DNA from 2 places in the Variovorax sp. FW305-3-2-15-B-LB1 genome. Region 2 is predicted to be linked to the other one. Evidence: riboswitches for the same ligand, from Rfam matches in the RefSeq annotation. Region 2 holds a riboswitch; the other holds the start of a gene.
The links. Region 2 has a riboswitch for glycine ahead of AC3WQR_RS01785 (D-amino acid dehydrogenase). Riboswitches for the same ligand answer to the same signal wherever they lie in the genome.
Positions count from the first base shown of each region.

Region 1: another riboswitch for glycine. It lies ahead of gcvT (glycine cleavage system aminomethyltransferase GcvT); the one in region 2 lies ahead of AC3WQR_RS01785 (D-amino acid dehydrogenase).

Region 1 covers NZ_JBYSZY010000008.1:21,050-32,543, forward strand. Annotated here, with positions in the region: gene AC3WQR_RS07225 (TRAP transporter substrate-binding protein) at 1-905, shown strand, start outside; gene AC3WQR_RS07230 (TRAP transporter small permease) at 986-1,498, shown strand; gene AC3WQR_RS07235 (TRAP transporter large permease) at 1,509-2,801, shown strand; gene AC3WQR_RS07240 (AraC family transcriptional regulator) at 2,838-3,617, opposite strand; gene AC3WQR_RS07245 (MFS transporter) at 3,727-4,920, shown strand; gene AC3WQR_RS07250 (L,D-transpeptidase Cds6 family protein) at 5,377-5,655, shown strand; gene AC3WQR_RS07255 (hypothetical protein) at 5,751-6,287, shown strand; glycine riboswitch at 6,319-6,409, shown strand; glycine riboswitch at 6,422-6,526, shown strand; gene gcvT (glycine cleavage system aminomethyltransferase GcvT) at 6,574-7,746, shown strand; gene gcvH (glycine cleavage system protein GcvH) at 7,818-8,189, shown strand; gene gcvP (aminomethyl-transferring glycine dehydrogenase) at 8,247-11,156, shown strand; gene AC3WQR_RS07275 (hypothetical protein) at 11,188-11,436, opposite strand.
Region 2 covers NZ_JBYSZY010000002.1:49,485-60,978, forward strand. Annotated here, with positions in the region: gene AC3WQR_RS01755 (DMT family transporter) at 1-475, opposite strand, end outside; gene AC3WQR_RS01760 (LysE family translocator) at 472-1,071, opposite strand; gene AC3WQR_RS01765 (aminotransferase-like domain-containing protein) at 1,202-2,623, shown strand; gene AC3WQR_RS01770 (PhaM family polyhydroxyalkanoate granule multifunctional regulatory protein) at 2,688-3,476, shown strand; gene AC3WQR_RS01775 (FIST signal transduction protein) at 3,526-4,806, shown strand; gene AC3WQR_RS01780 (RtcB family protein) at 5,025-6,440, shown strand; gene AC3WQR_RS01785 (D-amino acid dehydrogenase) at 6,458-7,765, opposite strand; glycine riboswitch at 7,857-7,963, opposite strand; glycine riboswitch at 8,008-8,098, opposite strand; gene rfbB (dTDP-glucose 4,6-dehydratase) at 8,217-9,296, shown strand; gene rfbD (dTDP-4-dehydrorhamnose reductase) at 9,293-10,183, shown strand; gene rfbA (glucose-1-phosphate thymidylyltransferase RfbA) at 10,223-11,110, shown strand; gene AC3WQR_RS01805 (GDP-mannose 4,6-dehydratase) at 11,148-11,494, shown strand, end outside.

The sequences.
Region 1 (11,494 bases), on a different contig from region 2:
CCACCGTTCTCAAGATCGGCTATGCGACGTCCAAGGAATCGCATTACGGCGTGGGCTCCACCGTGTTCTGCGAAGAGGTCGAAAAGAACACCCAGAACCGCTTCAAGTGCCAGCACTTCGCCAACTCGGCGCTGGGCGGCGAACGCGAGCAGATCGAAGCGATCCAGCTCGGCACGCAAGACCTGCTGAACACCTCGACCGGCCCCGTGGGCAACTTCGTGCCCGAGGTCAAGATCGTCGACATCCCCTTCCTGTTCCGCGACTACGACCACGCCCGCAAGGTCATGGACGGCCCCATCGGCCAGGACATCCTGACCAAGTTCCCGAGCAAAGGCATCATCGCGCTGGCCTGGACGGAAAACGGCTTTCGCCACATGACGAACAGCAAGCGCGACATCGTCAAGCCCACCGACGCGGCCGGCCTGAAGATGCGCACCATGGAAAACAAGGTGCACATGGACGGCTACCGCACCTTCGGCATCCTGCCCACGCCGATGGCCTTCCCCGAACTCTTCGGCGCGCTGCAGCAAGGCACGGTCGACGGCCAGGAAAACCCGATTCCGGTGATCCTGTCCTCGAAGTTCTCGCAGGTGCAAAAGCACCTGTCGCTCACGGGCCACGTCTACTCGCCGGCGCTGCTGCTGCTGTCGCCCAAGGTGTGGAACAAGCTCTCGGACGCCGACAAGAAGGTGTTCACCGAAGCGGCGAAGAAGGCCTCGATCGCACAGCGCAAGAAGGTCAACGACGACGAGAACAACGGCATCGCCCAGCTTGAGAAAGACGGCATGAAGGTCACGCGCACCGTCGACGGCGCGGCCTTCCGCGAAGCCCTGAAGCCGGCCTACGTGGGCTACGCCAAGGAATTCGGCGCCGACAACATCAAGAAGATCACGGACGTCAAGTAAGACCGCTCCGCCCCGACCGCGCCCGGCCCGCCTCAGTGTGCCGGGCGCTTCGCATTTCCGACACCACAGAGAACCACAACGTGCAAGCCTTCGAGCGCTACTTTCTCGCCGCCAACCGGTGGGCGCTGATCCTCCTGCTGGCGGCCATGTCCGTCATCATCTTCACCAACGTCGTGCTGCGCTACACCACGAACCAGTCGATCGAGTGGGCCGAAGAGGTGTCGCGCCACATGATGATCTGGCTCACCTTCCTGGGCGCCGGACCGGTGCTGCGCTACGGCGGCCACATCGCCGTCGAGAACCTGCAGGACGCCCTGCCCCGGCCGGCGGCCGTGGCGGTGCGCATCGTGGTGGCCGGGCTGCTGTTCGCCTTCTTCGGCTTCATGGTCTGGTACGGCTGGCTCTACATGGAACGCACGATGTTCCAGCTCACCGCCGTGACGCAAATTCCGTTCGCCTACATCTACAGCGCGATGCTGATCGGCGGCGTGCTGCTGATCGTGCACTGGCTGCTGGTGGTGCGCGGCTACGTGCTGAACCGCGAGTTCGCGTCGGACGCGCATTTCGACGCCAACGCGTCGGCCTCGCTGTAAGGAGAAGACCATGGATGCCAGCATTGTCCTGATCGTCTCCGCCTGCGTGTTCCTGGCCATCGGCGTGCCCGTGGCCTTCGCGCTCGGCCTGGCCACGGCCGCCACCCTGATCCTCGCGGAAAGCTACCCGCTGATGGTGCTGCTGAAGGAAACCTTCACCGGCATCGACAGCTTTCCGCTGATGGCCGTGCCCTTCTTCATCCTGGCCGCCGAGCTCATGAGCGGCGGCTCGCTCACCGAGGTGCTGCTGCGCTTCGCGGGCCAGTTCGTCGGCCACCGCCGCGGCGGGCTGGGCTACACCAACGTGGTGTCGCTGACCTTCTTCTCGGGCATCTCGGGCTCGGCGCTGGCCGACGCGGCCGGCCCCGGCTCGATGCTCATCAAGATGATGGACAAGGCCGGCTACGACCGCTCGTACGCGGCGGCGCTGACGGCCTCCACGGCCATCGTGGGGCCGATCATTCCGCCTTCGATCATCATGATCATCTACGCGCTGCAGGACGAAACGGTGTCGGTCGGCCAGCTGTTCGTGGCCGGCATCGTGCCGGGCATCCTGATCGCGGTGGCGATGTGCGTGGTGAACTTCTACGTCTCGAAGAAACGCAACTACAAGGGCGACGGCCAGACGCCGCCGCTGCGCGAGATTCTCATCACGACCTGGAAGGCGATTCCCGCCATCCTGCTGCCGGTGGTGATCCTGGGCGGCATGCGCGCCGGCTGGTTCACGCCCACCGAAGCGTCGGTGGTGGCGGTGTTCTACGCGCTGGTGTGCGGCAAGTTCATCTACCGCACGCTCGAGTGGAAGATGCTGCCCGACATCCTGTCGCGCTCGGCCCTGCTGTCGGCGTCGGTGCTGATCATCATCGGGCTGTCGGCCTCGTTCGCGTGGGTGCTGACCATCGAGGGCATTCCGCAGCAGATGGCCGAATGGCTCATCAGCATGAACCTCTCGCCGTGGATGTTCCTGATCATCGTCAACGTGTTCCTGCTCTTGTTCGGCATCTTCATCGAGCCACTGCCGGGCGTGATGGTGCTGGCGCCGATCCTGGCGCCGGTGGCGATCAAGCTGGGCGTCGACCCGGTGCACTTCGCGATGATCGTGATCTTCAACCTCACGCTGGGCATGATCACGCCGCCGGTGGGCGGGCTGCTGTTCGTGACCTGCAACGTGTCGAAGGTGCCGATGTCGGCGCTGGTGAAGGAACTGGTGCCCTTCCTGTGGGCGCACGGCGCGGTGCTGATGCTGCTGACCTTCGTGCCGATGCTGAGCACCTGGCTGCCGCGCGCGCTCGGGTTCAAGTAGCGGCGCAGGCCGCTCCCGCCCCCGCCTTCACCCGCCTCAGGCCGGCGGGTGCAGGTACTGGCTCGGCGGCACGCCGAGCGTGCGGCGGAACATCGCGGTGAAGGCGCTCGGGCTCTCGTAGCCGTGCGCCAGCGCCACCTCCAGGATCGACGCGCCCGCGGCCAGCCGCGGCAGGCTCAGCAGCAGCCGCGCCTGGCGGCACCACGCGCCGAAGGTCATGCCGGTCTCGCGTTCGAACAGCCGGGCCAGCGTGCGCGCGTTCATGTGCAGCCGCGCGGCCCAGCCGTCGAGCGTGGCGGGCTGCGCGGGGTCGCGGATGAACGCCTCGCACAGCGCGGCCAGGCGTGCGTGGCGCGGCATCGGCACATGCAGCGACAACGCGGGCGCGGCCTCGATCTCGTCGAGGATCAGCTCCATCACGCGCTCGTCGCGCCCGCCCGGCGGGTAGTCCAGCGGCAGCGACACGGCCGCCACGATCAGCTCGCGCAACAGCGCCCCCACGTGGATCACGCGGCACTCGGCCCCCAGGTCGGCGCGCGTGCCGGGCTCGACGAAGACGGTGCGCATCTTCACCTCGCCCGCCATGCGTATCTGGTGCGTCATGCCCGGCGGCACCCAGACGCCGCGCCCCGGCGGCACCACCCAGCTGCCGGCCGCCGCGCCGACCATCATCACGCCCGAGATCGCGTGGATGAGCTGCCCGCGCCGGTGCACATGCGGCGGAATGAAGGCGTCGCCCGCCGGATCGGTGGCCAGCACGGCCACGGCGCGCGGGGTCGACTCGCCCTCGTCGGGGCGCAGATTCAGTTTGTCCATTTCGCGATGATGTTTGCACATTCGTAGCGAGAACATCTTCCCATGGCTTCCTACGATGGCTTTTCTCCCTCTTTTTCTCCAACCGGACATCCAGGAAAGAAGCCATCGCATGAACACGCGCCGACTCGGGCTGCTCACCGGCACCCATGCCGTCAACGACCTCTACCAGGGCCTCGTGCCCGCGCTGCTGCCCTTCATGGTGCTGGAGCGCGGCTACAGCTACACGGCCGTGAGCGGCCTGATGCTGGCGGCCACCGGGCTGTCGAGCGTGGTGCAGCCGCTGTTCGGCCTGTACGCCGACCGCCACCCGCGCGCCTGGCTGGTGCCCGTGGGCTTCCTGGTGGCGGCGCTGGGCGTGGTGCTGGCGGGCCTGAGCCAGAGCTACCTGCTCACCTGGATCGCGGTCGCGCTGTGCGGGCTGGGCATCGCGGCCTACCACCCGCCCGCCACCGTGGCCGCGCGCGCGGCCGGCGGCGCCTCGCAGAAGGCGATGAGCGTGTTCTCGGTGGGCGGCACCATCGGCGCCTCGTTCGCGCCCGTGCTGGCGGCCACGGTGGTCGGCGGCGGCAGCCTGTCGCGCAGCTACCTGCTGGGCATTCCTGCGGTGGCGATGGGCGTGGTGTGGGTCGCAGCGAACGCGCGGCGCAGCGCCGTCGCCAACAACGCGGCAGCCGCAGCGGCGCGCGCCGCGCAGGCCCGCGCCCAGGTGCTGAAGCCGCACAACGACTGGCGCGCCTTCAGCCTGCTGGTGGCGACCATCGTGGGCTGGTCGATCCCGTACGTCACGGTGCTGTCGATGCTTTCGCTGCGCATCACGCGCGACCTGCACGGCAGCACCTTCCAGGGCGCCGCGGCGCTCACCGCCTTCACCGCCGCAGGGGCCGTGGGCACGCTGGCCGGCGGCTGGCTCGGCGACCGCATCGGGCGCATGGGCACGATCCGCTGCGGCTACCTGCTCGCGCTGCCGGCCATGGCGGGCCTCGTGCTCGCCTCCACGCCCGCCGCGGCGCTGGCCTGCACCGCATGGCTCGGCATGAGCATGTTCCTGCCCTTCGCCGCGCAGGTGACGCTCGCGCAGGACTACCTGCCGCGCAACCCGGCCACCGCCAGCGGCATCACGCTCGGCCTCGCGCTCTCGGTCGGCGGGCTGGTGTCGCCGTTGTTCGGCCTGCTGTCGGATGCACGCGGGCTCGGCGTGACGCTCACGGTGGTGCTGTGCGTGCTGTGCGTGGCGACCGTGCTGGCCTTGCGGCTGCGCAATCGCACGGTGCAGGTGATGGCGGGCGAGGCTGCGGCGGCCTGAGCCCACCCCCGCGCCCACCGTGCACAGGGCACTGGGTGCTTCCCGCAGCGAAATCAAGGAGGAGCCGAAGGCGGGGGACATTCGCGGAGGGAAGTACCCGGTGTCCTGTGCACACGCCCTGATCCACGAACCACCGAAATCCGTGGGCGATTCCACGCCGCACGCCTGCTCTTTCACTGCCAGAATCGACGCAAGCTTCGACGTCGAGCCTGACAGACAAGAAGAAGGAAAGAGAAGGACGCCATGCACCGAATCGTCGCCCAGGGCAGCAGCCTTGTCGCTGCCGGCTTGCTGGCCACCGCCGGTATCGCGGCCACGCCGGCCACCGCACCCGTTGCGCCCGTTGCAGCCGTTGCACCAGCAGCCGCCCCCGCCAACCCCACCAATCCCGTCACCCACCTCGCCGAAGTGGAAAGCGCCGTGCGCACCTGGGCCGCCGCCTGGTCCGCGCGCGACGTGGAGCGCTACCTCGCGGCCTACGCGGCCGACTTCACCCCCGCGCGCGGCCAGACCCGCGAGCGCTGGGAGGCCGACAGGCGCGCCCGCATCACGGGCAAGTCGCGCATCAGCGTGGGCATCGAGGGGCTGGTGATCAGCGTCCAGGGCACGTCGGCCAGCGCGCAGTTCCGGCAGGTCTACAGCGCCGACGCGCTCACCGAGACCGACCGCAAGACGCTCGAGCTGCAGCGCGTGGGCCCGCGCTGGCTGATCCGCAAGGAGAGCGCGGGCAACTGACGCGCCCCCCTTGTCCCTGTAAGGCAAATGGTTCACGAAGATGTCACCACTTGCAACGATGCTGCAGCCTTCGACCTCCGAAAGCTGTGGCCTCCATGTTCCCCACCAAGACCGAGAAGGCACGCGACGAACTCCAGGCCGGGCAGCGCACGCTCAGCCAGCGTGAGCGCGCCCTGCTGCTCATGGCCGACGGCCGGCGCTCGCTGACCGACTTCAGCCCGCTGTTCCCCAGCCGCGTCGAGGCCGAGCAGGCGATCCAGGGGCTGATGCAGCGCGGCTACCTGCAGGTCGCGCGACCGGTCGCGCCGCCTCCTGCACCGGCCCCCACGCCCGTCCCCGCCGCCGAGCCGATCCAGGTCGCCACCTCGGCCGACAGCTTCGACGGAAAGCGCTCGCTGGCCACCACGCGCATGTTCCTGTTCGACATCTGCGAGCGCATGTTCGTGCGCCGCGACCCGCGCTTCGCCAACCAGATGCGCGACGCCCTGCGCGAGGCCCGCGACCGCGAGGCCATGCTGACCATCGCCGCGCTGATGCTCTCCGAGATCGAGAAGGCCGCCGGCCCCGAGCGCGCCGACTCGCTGCGCGAGCGCATCGACAAGCTGCTGCCGCCGGCAGAAACCGTGCACTGAGCCGCCAGCCCCGGCCCCGCGATCCACTACACTCGCCGGGTCAGGAGAGAGCCCCGCGCGACGGGGCCGCCGAAGGCGCAGGGGTTCCCCGAACGCTCAGGCAAAAGGACTGACAAGACGCCGGCAACCACCGGCGTTTCCTTGCTGGAGAGAGGCCGTGGCATTGCACACGGCCCACCGAAGGAGCAAACCCCGATCGTGGGGCGAATCTCTCAGGTAAAGCGGACAGCAGGGGTGGCCCGTGGCGTTGCAGCCATGGATTTCGACTGCCCCTTTGGAGTGCCCCGTGGCCGCTTCCTCCGCTTCCGACGCCCAACTTCTCAAGACCCCGCTGTACGACCTCCACGTGGAGCTCGGCGCCCGCATGGTGCCTTTCGCCGGCTATTCCATGCCCGTGCAGTACCCCGCCGGCCTCATGGCCGAGCACAAGCACACGCGCGATGCGGCCGGCCTGTTCGACATCTCGCACATGGGCCAGCTGCGCCTGGTCGGCCCCGATGCCGCCGCCGCCTTCGAAACCCTGATGCCCGTCGACGTGGTCGATCTGCCCGCCGGCAAGCAGCGCTACGGCCTGCTGCTGAACGACGAGGGCGGCATCCTCGACGACCTGATGTTCTTCAACGAAGGCAATGGCTCGCTCTTCGTGATCGTGAACGGCGCCTGCAAGGTGGCCGACATCGCCCACATCCAGGCCAGGATCGGCGCGCGCTGCCAGGTGCAGCCCCTGCCCGACCACGCGCTGCTGGCACTGCAAGGCCCGCAGGCCGCGGCCACGCTGGCGCGCCTGTCGCCCGGCATCGAGCGCTTCGTGTTCATGACCGGCGGCGCGGTACAGATCGGCGGCATCGCCGCCTTCGTCACCCGCAGCGGCTACACCGGCGAAGACGGCTTCGAGATCTCGGTGGCCGCAAAAGACGCCGACGCCCTCGCCCGCCTGCTGCTGGCGCAGCCCGAAGTGAAGCCCGTCGGCCTGGGCGCGCGCAACTCGCTGCGGCTCGAAGCCGGCCTGTGCCTGTACGGCAACGACATCGACACCACCACCACCCCGGTCGAAGCCTCGCTCAACTGGGCGATCCAGAAGGTGCGTCGCACCGGCGGTGCGCGCGAAGGTGGCTTCCCGGGCGCGGCAAAGGTGCTGGCCCAGCTGACCGCCGTCGCCTCGGGCGCGGCCGGGCACACCGACCACAAGACGCTCACGCGCAAGCGCGTCGGCCTCGTGGCGCTCGAACGCATTCCGGTGCGCGACGGCACGCTGCTGCAGTCGCTCGAAGGCCACGACATCGGCGCCGTCACCAGCGGCCTGCTCGGCCCCACGGCCGACCGCTGCGTGGCCATGGGCTACGTAGCCGCCGCCTTCGCCGAGCCCGGCACGCGCGTGCAGGCCATCGTGCGCGGCAAGCCGGTGCCGATGGAGGTGTCAACGATGCCTTTCGTGCCGACGCGCTACTACCGCGGCTGACCGACACTGAACCCCGCAGACCCGGCTAGGCTCTGCATCCCGATTCCATTTTTTCCACGAGGAGTTTTTTCATGAGCATCAAATACACCAAGGACCACGAATGGGTGGCGGCCGAAGGCGGCGCCGCCACCGTCGGCATCACCGTGCATGCGCAGGACGCGCTGGGCGACGTGGTGTTCGTCGACCTGCCTGAAGTGGGCAAGACCTTCGCGCAGGGCGAGGTCGCCGGTGTGGTCGAGTCGGTGAAGGCCGCCGCCGATGTGTTCATGCCCGTGTCGGGCGAGATCACCGAAGTCAACGAAGCGCTGCGCGCCGACCCGTCGCTGGCCAACAGCGACCCGCTGGCCGCCGGCTGGTTCTTCAAGGTCAAGCTGAGCGAGCCCGCGCAGCTCGACGCCCTGCTCGACGCCGCCAGCTACGACAAGTTCGCCGCCGAATCCTGATCCGCTGAACAGCAGCTTCCTCGCACCTTCGTTCCTTCTCCCCGAGCCTTCACCGCCATGCCGATTCCCGCCCTTCCCTCTTTGCAAGAACTAGAGAACGCCGAAGAATTCCTCGCCCGCCACATCGGCATCGATGCGGCGGACGAGGCGCGCATGCTGCCGGTGATCGGCTCCGAAACGCGCGCGGAACTCATCGACGGCATCGTGCCGGCGGCCATCCGACGCGCCCGGCCGATGCGCCTGCCCGCGCCTGTCACCGAGGCCGACGCGCTGGCCGAGCTGAAGACGCTGGCGTCGAAGAACAAGGTGTTCAGGAGCTTCATCGGCCAGGGCTACTACGGCACGCACACGCCGGGCGTGATCCTGCGCAACATCCTGGAGAACCCCGCCTGGTACACCGCCTACACGCCCTACCAGGCCGAGATCTCGCAGGGCCGGATGGAAGCCCTGCTCAACTTCCAGACGATGGTGTGCGACCTCACGGGCATGGCCATCGCCAACGCCTCGATGCTCGACGAGGCCACGGCCGCCGCCGAGGCCATGACGCTCGCCAAGCGCAGCGTGAAGAGCAAGAGCAACGTGTTCCTCGTGTCGGGCGACTGCCACCCGCAGACCATCGAGGTCATCAAGACCCGCGCCGCGCCGCTGGGCATCGAAGTCAAGGTGAGCACGGTGTCGGAAACGCTGCCGCACCTGATGGTGAGCGGCGAGTTCTTCGGCGTGCTCGCGCAGTACCCGGCCACCACCGGCCACGTGCACGACCTGCGCCCGCTCGCCGGCCACGCGCACCAGTGCGACGCCGCCTTCATCGTCGCGGCCGACCTGCTGGCGCTGACGCTGCTGGTCGCTCCCGGCGAGTTCGATGCCGACATCGTCTGCGGCACCACGCAGCGCTTCGGCATGCCGCTGTGCAACGGCGGCCCGCACGCCGCCTACCTGGCCTGCCGCGATTCGTTCAAGCGCTCGCTGCCCGGCCGCCTCGTCGGCGTGAGCGTCGACACACATGGCCAGCCGGCCTACCGCCTCGCGCTGCAGACGCGCGAACAGCACATCCGCCGCGAGAAGGCCACCTCGAACATCTGCACCGCGCAGGTGCTGCCGGCCGTGGTCGCCAGCATGTACGCCGTGTACCACGGCCCCGACGGCCTCACGCGCATCGCACAGCGCGTGGCCGTGCTCACCGCCATCCTCGCCAAGGGCCTGTCGCAGATGGGCCGCGAGCCGGTGAACACCACCGCCTTCGATTCGCTCACGATCCGCACCGGCGACGACACGGCCGCGATCATCGAGCGCGCGCAAGCCGGCGGCGTCAACCTGCGCCAGCGCCTGCAGCAGCACCTGGGCATCTCACTGGACGAGACCACCACGCGCGCCGACATCGAAACCCTGTGGGCCCTGTTCGTGCCCGCCGGCACCGCGATGCCGCGCTTCGACGAGCTGGCCGCCAACACCACGCCGCTGATTCCCGAGGACCTGCGCCGCACCAGCGCCTTCCTCACGCACCCGGTGTTCAACACCCACAAGAGCGAAACGGCGATGCTGCGCTACATCCGCAGCCTGTCGGACAAGGACCTCGCGCTCGACCGCAGCATGATCCCGCTGGGCAGCTGCACCATGAAGCTCAACGCGACCAGCGAGATGATCCCCATCACCTGGCCCGAGTTCGCCAACATCCACCCCTTCGCGCCCGCCGACCAGCTGCAGGGCTACGCCCAGCTCGACGCGCAGCTGCGCGCCTGGCTGTGCGAAGCGACCGGCTACGCGGGCATCAGCCTGCAGCCCAACGCGGGTTCTCAGGGCGAGTACGCGGGCCTGCTGGCCATCAAGTCCTTCCATGAAGCCAAGGGCCAGGGCCACCGCAACATCTGCCTGATTCCCTCGTCGGCGCACGGCACCAACCCGGCCAGCGCCCAGATGGTGGGCCTGCAGGTGGTGGTGACGGCCTGCGACGCACAGGGCAACGTCGACATGGACGACCTCAAGCGCGCCTGCGAAAAGCACAGCGCCCACCTGGCCGCCGTGATGATCACCTACCCCAGCACGCACGGTGTGTTCGAGACCCGCGTGAAGGAACTGTGCGAACTCGTGCATGAACATGGCGGCCGCGTGTACGTCGACGGCGCCAACATGAACGCGCTGGTCGGCGTGGCCGCGCCGGGCGAGTTCGGCGGCGACGTGAGCCACCTGAACCTGCACAAGACCTTCTGCATTCCGCACGGCGGCGGCGGCCCGGGCGTCGGCCCGGTCTGCGTGGTCGAAGACCTCGTGCCCTACCTGCCGGGCCATGCCACGGCCGGCGTGCCCTCGAACGGCGTGGGCGCCGTGTCGGCCGCGCCGCTGGGCAATGCGGCCGTGCTGCCGATCAGCTGGATGTACTGCCGCATGATGGGCGCCAAGGGCCTGCAGGCCGCGACCGAAACGGCCATCCTGAGCGCCAACTACATCAGCGCCCGCCTGAAGGACCACTACCCCACGCTGTACGCGAGCCCCAACGGCCACGTCGCGCACGAGTGCATCCTGGACCTGCGCCCGCTCAAGGACACCAGCGGCGTCACCGCCGAAGACGTGGCCAAGCGCCTCATCGACTACGGCTTCCACGCGCCCACGCTGAGCTTCCCCGTGCCCGGCACGCTGATGGTGGAGCCCACCGAAAGCGAACCGCTGGCCGAGCTCGACCGCTTCGTCGACGCGATGATCGCCATCCGCGGCGAGATCCGCCGCGTGGAAGAAGGCGTCTGGTCGAAGGACGACAACCCGCTCAAGCATGCGCCGCACACCGCCGCCAGCCTGCTCGGCACGGAGTGGAGCCACCCGTACTCGCGCGAACTCGGCGCGTTCCCGCTGGCCGAACTCAAGCAGACCAAGTACTGGCCGCCGATCGGGCGCGTCGACAACGTCTACGGCGACCGCAACCTGTTCTGCAGCTGCGTGCCGGTGGGCGAGTACCAGGAAACCGAAGAGGCCTGACGAAGGCGCGGCGGCGCAGGCCGCCCACCGTTCAGCCTTCGCGGCGGTACATCGCCCACTTCACGGTGAGCAGGTCCGCGGCGATCTTCGCGGCGTTCACGCCCGCGTAGGTTTCGGACGGATCGAAGGCGAAGGCCGCCTGGTAGCGCTTGATGTGCGCGTAGTCCCGATCGAAGGTCATCGGGCCCATGAGTTCGGTCGGGTCGGTGCCGGCGGGAAGCGCCAGGAATTTCCCGGGGTCGGTGGTGCTCTGGTAAAGATCGACGCTCATCAGGTTCATGGCTTGCCCTCGAAGTCGTAGGCGCAAATCATCTCGACCCTTCGCGCCGCATGCAATC
Region 2 (11,494 bases):
CGAAGCCGTGGCCGCTCTGCTGCGCGCGCAGCACCGAGAACACCACGACCAGCAGGCTGCCCGCGACGGCGCAGAGCCAGAAGCCCAGCCGCGCGCGCTGGTGCAGCACCCAGGCCGCGACCGCGGCCGTGACCAGCGGCAGCAGCGCCGTCACCACCGCCGCGTGGCTGGCCGTGACCACGCGCAGCGCAAAGGCCAGCAAGAGCGGAAAGCCGATGCAGTTGCCCAGCACCGCCATGCCCAGCGGCTTCCACTGGTGCGCCGCCGGGCGCGGCGAGCGCGTGACCAGCAGGAAGACGGCCGACAGCACGCCCGCCAGCGCCGCGCGCCCGAGCGTGACGAACCACGGCGACAGCTGCGGCGCCTCTTGCGTGCCCGTGGCCAGCCGCGTCATCGGCAGCGTGATGGCGAACAGCGCCACGCCGACCACCCCGAGCCACATGCCCAGCGTTTCGTCCTTGATGGCGAGCTTCATACGCCCACCATCCACCAGGCCGTGAGCACGAGGATCAGGCCCATCGCGCGGTTGAACCACAGCAGGCGCCGGCCCTTGGCCAGCCACTCGCGCAGCAGCGCGCCGACCAGCGCATAGGCGAAGTTGCTGGTGAAGGCGTAGGTCAGCATCACGGGCGCGACGATGGCGAAGCGCGCGAGCGCGTCGGGCTGGCCGGCGATCCAGCCCGCCACCAGCGTGAGCGCCAGCAGCCAGGCCTTGATGTTCACGAACTGCAGCATCACGCCCTGCCCGAAGCCGACCGAGAGGCGGGCGCTGTCGGCCTTGCCGAGCTGGGCGCTGCCGCTGAGCTTGTAGGCCAGCCACAGCAGGTAGGCGATGCCCAGGCCCTTGATCGCCAGGCGCAGCGGCGGCATGGCCACCACCAGTGCGCCGAGGCCGGCCGCGCAGATCGCCAGCAGCAAGGTCCAGCCGACCGGCACCGCGACCACGAAACGCATCGCACGCGGCAGGCCGCCGTTGGCCGCCAGGGCGGTGGAGAGCGTGGTGTTGGGGCCGGGCGAGAAGCTCATCGCCGTGGCCAGCACCAGCAGCGCGGTGAATTCTTGCCAGTTCATGTCACAGACTCTAAACTTTGGACCATTACAGTTCCAGTACAGATGATCGAACAAATCTGAAATCTGTATTGGTCATTCCTTCGACACACGCCGCTCTTTTCTTGCTCTCTGTGCGATGCAGCCCGATCCGATGCTGACCCGAACCTCCACCCAGTCCCTGACCGGGCAGCTGGCCGACCGCCTCGCCGAGCGCATCCGCAACCGGCTGCTGGCCCCCGGCGCACGCCTGCCCTCGGTGCGCGAGTGCGCGCGCCAGCAGGGCGTGAGCCCGTACACCGTGGTCGCCGCCTACGACCAGCTGCTCGCGCAGGGCCTCGTCGAGGCGCGCCGCCAGCGCGGCTTCTACGTGCGCGACGCCGCGCCGGCGCCCGAGGGTTCGCGCAACCCGGCGCATGCCGTGCCCGTGGTCCCGCCGATGATGGCCTCGCGCGTGCCGGCCGACGCCAGCTCGCTGATCCGCAGCATGTTCCACCGCCCGAGCGACAAGCCGCAGCCGGGCATGGGCGTGTTCCCGCCCGACTGGATGGCCTCGACCTTCCTGGCGACCGCGGTGCGCCGCGTGACCACCACCTCGGCGCTGCAGGAACTATCGCTTCAATATGGCGAGCCCTCGGGCGACCTCGCGCTGCGCCGCAGCCTGTCGCAGAAGCTGGTGCGCATCAACGTGCCGGCCGGGCCGGACCAGATCGTGACCACCATCGGCGCCACGCATGCGCTGGACATCGTGAGCCGCACGCTGCTGCGCGCGGGCGATCCGGTGATGGTCGAGGAGCCCGGTTGGGCGCTGGAGTTCGCGCGGCTCGAGGCGCTGGGCATGCGCATCCTGCCCGTGCCACGCCGCGCCGACGGGCCCGACCTCGACGTGATGGCGCAGTACTGCAAGCTGCACAGCCCCAAGCTCTTCGTCAGCGTGAGCGTGCTGCACAACCCGACCGGCTACAGCCTCACGCCGGGCAGCGCGCACCGCGTGCTCAAGCTGGCCAACGAACACGACTTCCACATCGTCGAGGACGACACCTACAGCCACCTCGCGCCCGAGCACGCCACGCGCCTGAGTGCGCTCGACGGGCTGCAGCGCACCATCTACGTCAGCGGCTTCGCGAAGATCCTGGCGCCCAACTGGCGCATCGGCTTCCTGGCCGCCTCGCCCGCGCTGAAAGAGCGGCTTCTGGAGACCAAGCTGCTGGCCACGCTGACCTCGCCCACGCTGTTCGAGCGGGCGCTGTCGTGGTGCATCGACCAGGGCCAGCTGCGCCGCCATTCGGAGCGCGTGCGCATCCGCCTGGACGGCGCGCGCGGCCGCGCGGTGAAGCTGGCCATGTCGCACGGCTGCACCTTCGCCTCGGAGCCGGCGGGGCTGTTCGGCTGGGTCGACACGGGCGTGGACACCGACGCGCTCACGCAACGCATGCTCGACCAGGGCTACCTGCTGGCGCCGGGTTCGCTGTTCCATGCGCGCCGCCCGCCGAGCACGATGATGCGGATCAACTTCGCGACCTCGCAGGACGCGAATTTCTGGAAGGTTTTCAGCCGGGTCAGGGACGAGCTCTGATTCGCTGGCAAGGGGCTTGGAGTAAGCTGGCAACACAAGAAAACCCAGCCAGGAGACCTCCCGCATGAGCAACGCCAGCAAACCCTTCGACTTCAGCCAGTTCGTCCCCGGATTCGACTTCCTGAAGAACCTCGCCGGCGGTGCCGCCGCGGGCTCCGGCTCGGTGCCCGGCATCCCCAGCCTCGCGAGTTGGGTCGCGCCCACCATGAGCGTCGAAGAGGTCGACAAGCGCATCCAGGAACTCAAGACCGTCCAGTACTGGCTCGAACAGAACGGCCACGCGCTCAAGGCGACCATCCAGGCGCTCGAGGTGCAGAAGATGACGCTGTCGACCCTGCGCGGCATGAACGTGCGGATGGAAGACATCGCCAGCGCGTTCACCAAGCAGGCCGCGGCCATGGCGCCGGCGCCTGCACCGGCTCCCGCCCCGGCCCCCGCACCGCGGCCCGAACCGGAAGCTGTCGAGGAAGAGGAAGAAGAGTTCGACGAGGCCGAGGAAGAAGCGGAAGAAGAGGAAACCCCGGCACCGAAGAAGGCGTCGCGCGCCAAACCCGCCTCGTCCAACGGCGCTGCCGGCGTGGTCGACCCGATGCAATGGTGGGGCTCGCTCACCGAGCAGTTCCAGCAGATCGCGAGCACGGCGCTGCAGGACGCGGCGCAGCTCAAGGTGCCGGCCATGGCGCAGCCGCTGGCCGACGCCGTGGGGCAGGTCATCGGCAAGGCGACGGCGCGCAAGCCGGCCGCCAAGGCTGCCCCGAAGAAAGCTGTCGCCAAAAAAGCCGCGCCGGCACCCGCCGCGCGCAAGAAAACCACGTCCGCCGCCGCGCGCAAGCGAACCTCCGGCCGGCGCTGACGTCTTACAGACACCTTTCCAGACGACGACGCACGGGTCGGTACGCACCATGAAACTGTTTCCCACCGGCCATGCCACCCACCCGCAATGGCGCATGGCCGCCGGCCTCGTGCTGGCCCAGTTGCGCGCGCAGATGGCGCTGCCCGATTACGCGTCGAACCCGACGCTCGGGCTGCTCTACATCACCGACCACTACGCGGCCGAAGCGCAGGAGATCCTCGATCACCTGGGCGCCGAGCTGCCCGAGGTCACCGACTGGTCGGGCACCGTCGGCATCGGCGTGTCGGCCAACAACGCCGAGTACTTCGACGAGCCCGGCCTGAGCCTGATGCTGTGCGCGCTGCCCAGCGACCAGTACCGGGTGTTCTCCGGCGTGGCGCCGCTGGGCAGTTCCGAAATGAGCGGCTTCGAGGCGCACACCGCGCTCGTGCACGCCGACCCGGCCACGCCCGACCTGGGCGAGCTCATCGGCGAGATGGCGGGGCGCACCGACACCGGCTACTTGTTCGGCGGGCTCTCGTCCGGCCGCGGCGGGGCGCTGCAGTTCGCGGTCGGCGGCAACGGCAACATCCGCGGCCATGGGGCGGCGGGCGGCGTGTTCTCGGGCGGCTTGTCGGGCGTGGTGTTCGGCGAGGGCGTGCGGCTGGTGTCGCGCGTCACGCAGGGCTGCCAGCCGCTGCGCACCGGCGGCGCGCGCGAGCGCGAGATCACCGAGGCCGACGGCAACCTGCTGCTGTCGCTCGACGGCGAGCCGGCGCTCGACGTGCTGCTGGCCGACCTGCAGGTGTCACTCGACCGGCCGCAGGAAGCCATCGACGCCGTGCGCAACACGCTGGTCGGCCTGGCCGACGCGGGCAGCGACGGCATCCGCCGCACCGGCGACCTGGGCGCCGACGTGCTGGTGCGCCACATCATCGGCCTCGACCCGACGCGGCGCGGCATCGCCATTGCCGACAACGCCGAGGCCGGCATGCGGCTGAGTTTCTGCCGCCGCAACGCGCAGGCGGCGCGCGCCGACCTGATGCGCATCTGCGCCGAGATCCGCGAAGAGCTCGAGCCCGAAGAACAGACGCTGGCCACCGCACGCGCCGTGGCGGCCGGTGAGGCCGAGGCCGCACCGCATCCGGCGCGGCGCATCGCGGGCGCGGTGTACGTGAGCTGCTCGGGGCGCGGCGGCCCGCACTTCGGCGCGCCGGGCGCCGAGCTGCAGATCGTGCGGCATGCGCTGGGCGACGTGCCGCTGGTCGGCTTCTTCGCCGCGGGCGAGATCGCGCGCCACCACCTGTACGGCTACACCGGCGTGCTGACGGTGTTCACTGCGCCGGACTGACTGACTGGCTGACTGACGGGAAAAAACGACGCGCGCGCCTGCGCACTGTGTTCGCGGGCGCTTCGCGTCGCTAGAATCCGCCCGCTTTCTTGAATCTCTGCTGCTGCAAGAAAGAGTGATCCGCGCGCCCCGAGGCACGCGGTCGATCTCTTTCGCCCCGCCACGCGATGTGACGGGGCCCGGAAACCGACACGGTTTCCCCGAATGGAATTGCAGCCATGGGCAGCCCCACCAATAGTCATTTTTCGAGACTTCAGCGCGCCTTTTCGCGCGCCCACATCGCCGTCGACTACCGCGACGGCATCTATCACCTGCGCAACGAAGCCGCGCAGGCGACCGTTCTTCTGCCGCAGAGCCTGCCGCTGGAAGAAAAAGCAGTGAACCAGCTGCTGGCCTTTGCCAGTGTGCGCTCGCCCGACGGCGCGCACGGCGTGTGCAAGGCCTGCGCGACGCCGGACTTTCATCCGGGCTCGGTCGCGCCGGTGGGCAGCGTCGTCGCCACCGATGGCGACTTCGTGATCCCCGCCGCGGTCGGCACCGACATCAACTGCGGCATGCGCCTGCTGACCACCGGCCTCACGCTGGACCAGGTGGCGCCGCACAAGACGCAGCTGCTCGCGCGGCTCACGCGCAGCCTGCTCGACAACGGGCGCGACGTGCCGGTGCACACGGCGGCGTTTCGCGCGCTGTTCGACGACGGGCCGGCCGCGTTCCTGGACGCCGTGCGCAACGAGGGGCTCTGGGCCTCGTGCGACCGCGACCGGCTGCAGGCCGAGATCGGCGCGTGCATCGGCCTGGCGAGCTTCGGCGGGCAGTCGCGGCACGCACCGTCGGCCTACACCGGCGCGCGCCACGAGGTGTTCCGCGACCCGTGCCTCGGCACGCCGGGCAGCGGCAACCACTTCGTCGAGTTGCAGGTGGTCGATCAGGTGATGGACCGGCACGCGGCGTACCGCGCGGGGCTCAAGGCGGGCGAGGTCGTGGTGATGATCCACAGCGGCTCGCGCGACATCGGGTTCCATGTCGGCGGCCGCTGGATGGACCGCGCACGGGCCGAGTGGCCGCAGGGCCTGCGCCATCCGAAGAGCGGGCTGTACGGCCTGGCCGGGCCGCTGGCGCAGGAGTACCTGGAAGCCATGGGCGTGGCCGCGCGCTATGCCTGGGCCAACCGCGTCGTGCTGGCCGAGCTGGTGCGCAAGGACTTCGCCGAACTGCTGGGCGCCACGGCGTCGACGTTGGTGGTCGACGTGCCGCACAACGTGGTGCTGCGCGAGCACGGCATGAACATTCACCGCAAGGGCGCGACGCCGGCACATGCGGGCGACCTGGCGCTGATTCCCGGGTCGATGGGCGATCACTCGTACCTCGCGACCGGGCTGGGGCATGAAGACTGGCTGTGGTCGTGCAGCCATGGTGCCGGCCGGCGCATGCGTCGGCAGGAAGTGCGCGCGATGCGGCCCGCACCCGACGACGCCGATGCCAGCTGGCAATGCGTGACGCTGCGCGAAGAGCGCCGCATCGAAGAGGCGCCGCAGGCCTACAAGCCGATCGGCGCGGTGATCGAGGCGCAGGAAAGCGCGGGGCTCATCCGCTGCGCCGTGCGGCTCAAGCCCTGGGTCACGTTCAAGGCATGACCCGGGCGCGTGTCGTGTCAGCCCAGTGCGGGTTGCACGGCGCGCGGCGCGGGTGCCGGCATGCCGGCGAACGCGAAGTCGACCTCGGGCGCCAGCCCGCTCACGATGCGCGCGATCGACTTGCCCGAGCCGCAGGCGTGCGTCCAGCCGAGCGTGCCGTGGCCGGTGTTGAGGAACAGGTTCGGCAGTTTGGTCTTGCCGATCAGCGGCACGTTGCTCGGCGTGGCCGGGCGCAGGCCGGTCCAGAACTGCGCGCGCTCGGTGTCGCCGGCGCCGGGGAAGAGTTCTTCGACGCGCCGCACGATGGCTTCGCAGCGCACGCGGTTCAGGTCGCGGTCGTAGCCGTTGAGCTCGGCCGTGCCGGCGATGCGCAGGCGGTCGCCCGACTCGGAGGTGTAGCGCGAGAACACCAGCTTGTATTCGTCGTCGGTCAGCGAGACCTGATGCGCCTTCGATGCGTCCTTGACGGGGAGCGTCACCGAGTAGCCCTTGGCGGGGTAGATCGGCAGGCGGATGCCCAGCGGCGCGGCGTACAACGGACTCAGCGAACCCATCGCGAGCACGAAGGCATCGCCGCGGATGCGCTGGAAGCGGCCTTCGTTGTCGGTCGCCTCGACGTGGTCGATGCTGCCGCCGGCTTCGCGCAGCGCGGTCACCGTGTGGCTCATGAGGAACTTCACGCCGGCCGCCTCGGCCAGCTTCACGAGCTCGCGCGCGAAGCGGTTGGCGTCGCCCGATTCGTCTTCGGCGGTGTAGGTGGCGCCAGCGAGTTGGGGGCGGATGTGGGCGAGGGCGGGTTCGATCCTGATGGCCTCGTCGGCCGAGATGACCAGCCGCTCGCAGCCCAGGGCACGCATCTGCTCGGCGGGCGCGAGGGCGCCGTCGAATTCTTTTTGCGTTGTGTAGAAGTGCAGGATGCCTTGCGTGCGCTGGTCATAGTTCAGGCCGGTGTCTCGACGCAATTGCTGCAACATTTCCCGGCTGTATGTACCGAGACGAACGATCTGTTCGATGTTGTGGCGGGTGCGGGCGGGGGTGCATTCGCGCAAAAACTGCAGGCCCCAGAGCCACTGGCGCATGTCGGCGCGGATGCGGAACAGCAGCGGCGCATCTTCCTTGCCGAGCCATTGCAGCACCTTCAGCGGCGCGCTCGGATTGGCCCACGGCTCGGCATGGCTGACCGAGATCTGGCCGCCGTTGGCGAAGCTGGTTTCGGCGGCCGGGGTGGCCTGCCGGTCGATCACGGTCACCTCGTGGCCGAGTTGCTGGAGGTAATAGGCCGAAGTCACGCCGAGCAGGCCGGCGCCAAGAACGATCACACGCATTGCAAGTACCTTTGAGTTTGCAGCGCTTGAACGGCGGGCGTGGAGTGCTATTGAAAAAATAGCAAGCAACCGGACGACCGATGTCCAAGTTGCCGCTCCCCCTGTCCTCGGTACCTGAGAGATTCACCCTGCTGCACCCGCAGCGGGTTTGCTCCTTCGGTGCGCCACATGGCGTGGCGGCTCTCCAGACGGCTGTATCGATGAGTGCAGTACTGACCCCTTGCCGAAGTTCCTGGGCGTTGCCTGGAATTTCGTCGGGCCGACCTGAGCGTTTATGGGAGTTTGCGCCTTCGGTAGGGCCTCCGTGGAGGCCCGCTCTCCTGCAATTGTTGGCGATTGTAGGCGGGCCCCGCAAGCCGGCCAAGCCCTGTACATCGGCACTTCACACCGATGGGATAATTGAATGTTGATTTTTGGTAAAGCAAACTTTTTTCTACATGCAGGGGACTCCATGATCCTGGTTACCGGCGGCGCAGGCTTCATTGGCGCCAATTTCGTGCTCGACTGGATCGCGCAGGGCAACGAGCCCGTCGTGAACCTCGACAAGCTGACCTACGCGGGCAACCTGGAGACCCTGGCGTCGCTCAAGGGCAACGCGAACCATGTCTTCGTGCAGGGCGACATCGGCGACAGCGCGCTGCTCGATCGCCTGCTGGCCGAGCACAAACCCCGTGCCGTCGTGAACTTTGCCGCGGAATCGCACGTGGATCGTTCGATCCACGGTCCGGAAGACTTCGTGCAGACCAACGTGCTCGGCACCTTCCGCCTGCTCGAATCGGTGCGCGGCTACTGGAACGCCCTGCCGGCCGACCAGAAGGCGGCCTTCCGCTTCCTGCATGTGTCGACCGACGAGGTCTACGGCTCGCTCTCCAAGACCGACCCGGCCTTCACCGAAGAGAACAAGTACGAGCCCAACAGCCCGTACTCGGCCAGCAAGGCCGCGAGCGACCACCTCGTGCGCGCCTGGCACCACACCTACGGCCTGCCGGTGGTCACCACCAACTGCTCGAACAACTACGGCCCGTTCCACTTCCCCGAGAAGCTGATCCCGCTGATGATCGTCAACGCACTGGCCGGCAAGAACCTGCCCGTGTACGGCGACGGCATGCAGGTGCGCGACTGGCTCTACGTGAAGGACCACTGCAGCGCCATCCGCCGCGTGCTCGAAGCCGGCAAGCTCGGCGAGACCTACAACGTCGGCGGCTGGAACGAGAAGCCCAACATCGAGATCGTCAACACCGTGTGCGCGCTGCTCGATGAACTGAGCCCCCGTGCCGACGGCAAGCCGTACAAGGAACAGATCACCTACGTCACGGACCGCCCGGGCCACGACCGCCGCTACGCCATCGATGCACGCAAGCTCGAGGCCGAACTCGGCTGGAAGCCCGCCGAGACCTTCGACACCGGCATCCGCAAGACCGTCGAGTGGTACCTCGCCAACGGCGAGTGGGTGCGCAACGTGCAAAGCGGCGCGTACCGCGAGTGGGTCGAGAAGCAGTACGACGCTGCGCCTGCAAAGGCTTCCGCATGAAGTTGCTGCTGCTCGGCAAAGGTGGACAGGTCGGCTGGGAGCTGCAGCGCAGCCTCGCGCCGCTCGGCGAACTGGTCGCGCTGGATTTCGACAGCACCGACTTCCACGCCGACTTCAGCCGCCCCGAGCAGCTGGCCGCCACGGTGCTGGCGGTGCGCCCCGACGTCATCGTCAATGCCGCCGCGCACACTGCCGTCGACAAGGCCGAGAGCGAGCCCGACTTCGCGCGCAAGCTCAACGCCACCTCGCCCGGCGTGGTGGCCGAGGCCGCGCAGCAGATCGGCGCGCTGATGGTGCATTACTCCACCGACTACGTCTTCGACGGCAGCGGCACCCGCCCCTGGAAGGAAGATGACGCGACCGGTCCGCTCAGCGTGTACGGCCAGACCAAGCTCGAAGGCGAGCAGTTGGTGGCGCAGCATTGCGCGAAGCACCTGATCTTTCGCACCAGCTGGGTGTACGCCGCACGCGGCGGCAACTTCGCCAAGACCATGCTGCGGCTGGCCAAGGAGCGCGACAAGCTCACGGTCATCGACGACCAGTTCGGCGCCCCGACCGGTGCCGAGCTGCTGGCCGACATCACCGCGCACGCCATCCGCGCCACCTTGCAAGACCCGGCCAAGGCCGGGCTGTACCACGCCATCGCCGGCGGCGAGACCACATGGCACGGCTACGCGCGCTTCGTGCTCGAGATGGCGCAGCAGGTTGGCGTCGAACTCAAGGCCGGCCCGCAGGCCGTGGAGGCCGTGCCCACCAGCGCCTTTCCGACGCCCGCGAAGCGCCCGCACAACTCGCGGCTCGACACCACCAAGCTGCAGACCACCTTCGGCCTGCGACTGCCGCCCTGGCAGGAAGGCGTGGCACGCATGCTGCGCGAGACGCTCTGACCGACTGATTTTTCCTGCCCCTCACAGAAGAAGACTCCCATGACGCAACGCAAAGGCATCATCCTTGCCGGTGGCTCCGGTACCCGCCTGCACCCGGCCACGCTCGCCATGAGCAAGCAACTGCTGCCGGTGTACGACAAGCCCATGATCTATTACCCGCTGAGCACCCTGATGCTCGGCGGCATGCGCGACATCCTGATCATCAGCACGCCGCAGGACACGCCGCGCTTCCAGCAGCTGCTGGGCGACGGCAGCCAATGGGGCATCAACCTGCAGTACGCGGTGCAGCCGAGCCCCGATGGCCTGGCGCAGGCGTTCATCATCGGCGACAAGTTCGTGGGCAACTCGCCGAGCGCGCTGGTGTTGGGGGACAACATCTTCTATGGGCATGACTTTGCCCATCTGCTGGGCGGCGCCGACGCGCAGGACGCGGGAGCCACTGTTTTCGCGTACCACGTGCATGACCCGGAGCGGTATGGCGTGGTCGCATTCGATGCACAAGGCAAGGCCAGCAGCATCGAGGAAAAGCCGCTCAAGCCCAAGAGCAACTACGCCGTGACGGGCCTGTACTTCTACGACAACCAGGTCATCGACATCGCCAAGGCGGTGAAGCCGAGTGCACGAGGCGAGCTCGAGATCACGGCCGTCAATCAGGCGTACCTCGACCTTGGCCGGCTCAACGTGCAGATCATGCAGCGCGGCTATGCCTGGCTCGATACCGGTACGCATGAAAGCCTGTTGGAGGCGGGGCAGTTCATCGCCACGCTGGAGCACCGGCAGGGGTTGAAGATCGCCTGCCCGGAGGAAATCGCGTGGCGGCATGGCTTCATCGACAAGGAGCAACTGGCGCGGCTGGCCTTGCCACTGCAGAAAAATGCCTACGGCAAGTACCTCAATCGGCTGCTTGCCGAAGAGCACTCATTCTGAACACTGACACACAACAATTTCTTCGGTAGTACAAGTCATGCACGCATCAACTCAAACCCTGACGGGTCAAAAATACCTTGTAACCGGCGCAGGCGGATTCATCGGCAGTCACCTTGTCGAAGCACTCGTGCGTGCCGGCGCTGAGGTGACGGCTATGGTCCGCTACGGTTCCGCATCGAGTTGGGGCAATCTCGAATTCGCACCGGATGACGTGAAGGGGCAGTTCCGCGTTGTGGCGGGCAACATCGACGATGGCGATTTCGTCATGCATGCCATGCAGGGCATCGACGTCGTCTGCCATCTGGCGGCCCTGATCGCCATTCCGTATTCGTACGTTGCCCCGCGCAGCTACGTGCGCACCAACGTCGAGGGAACGCTCAACGT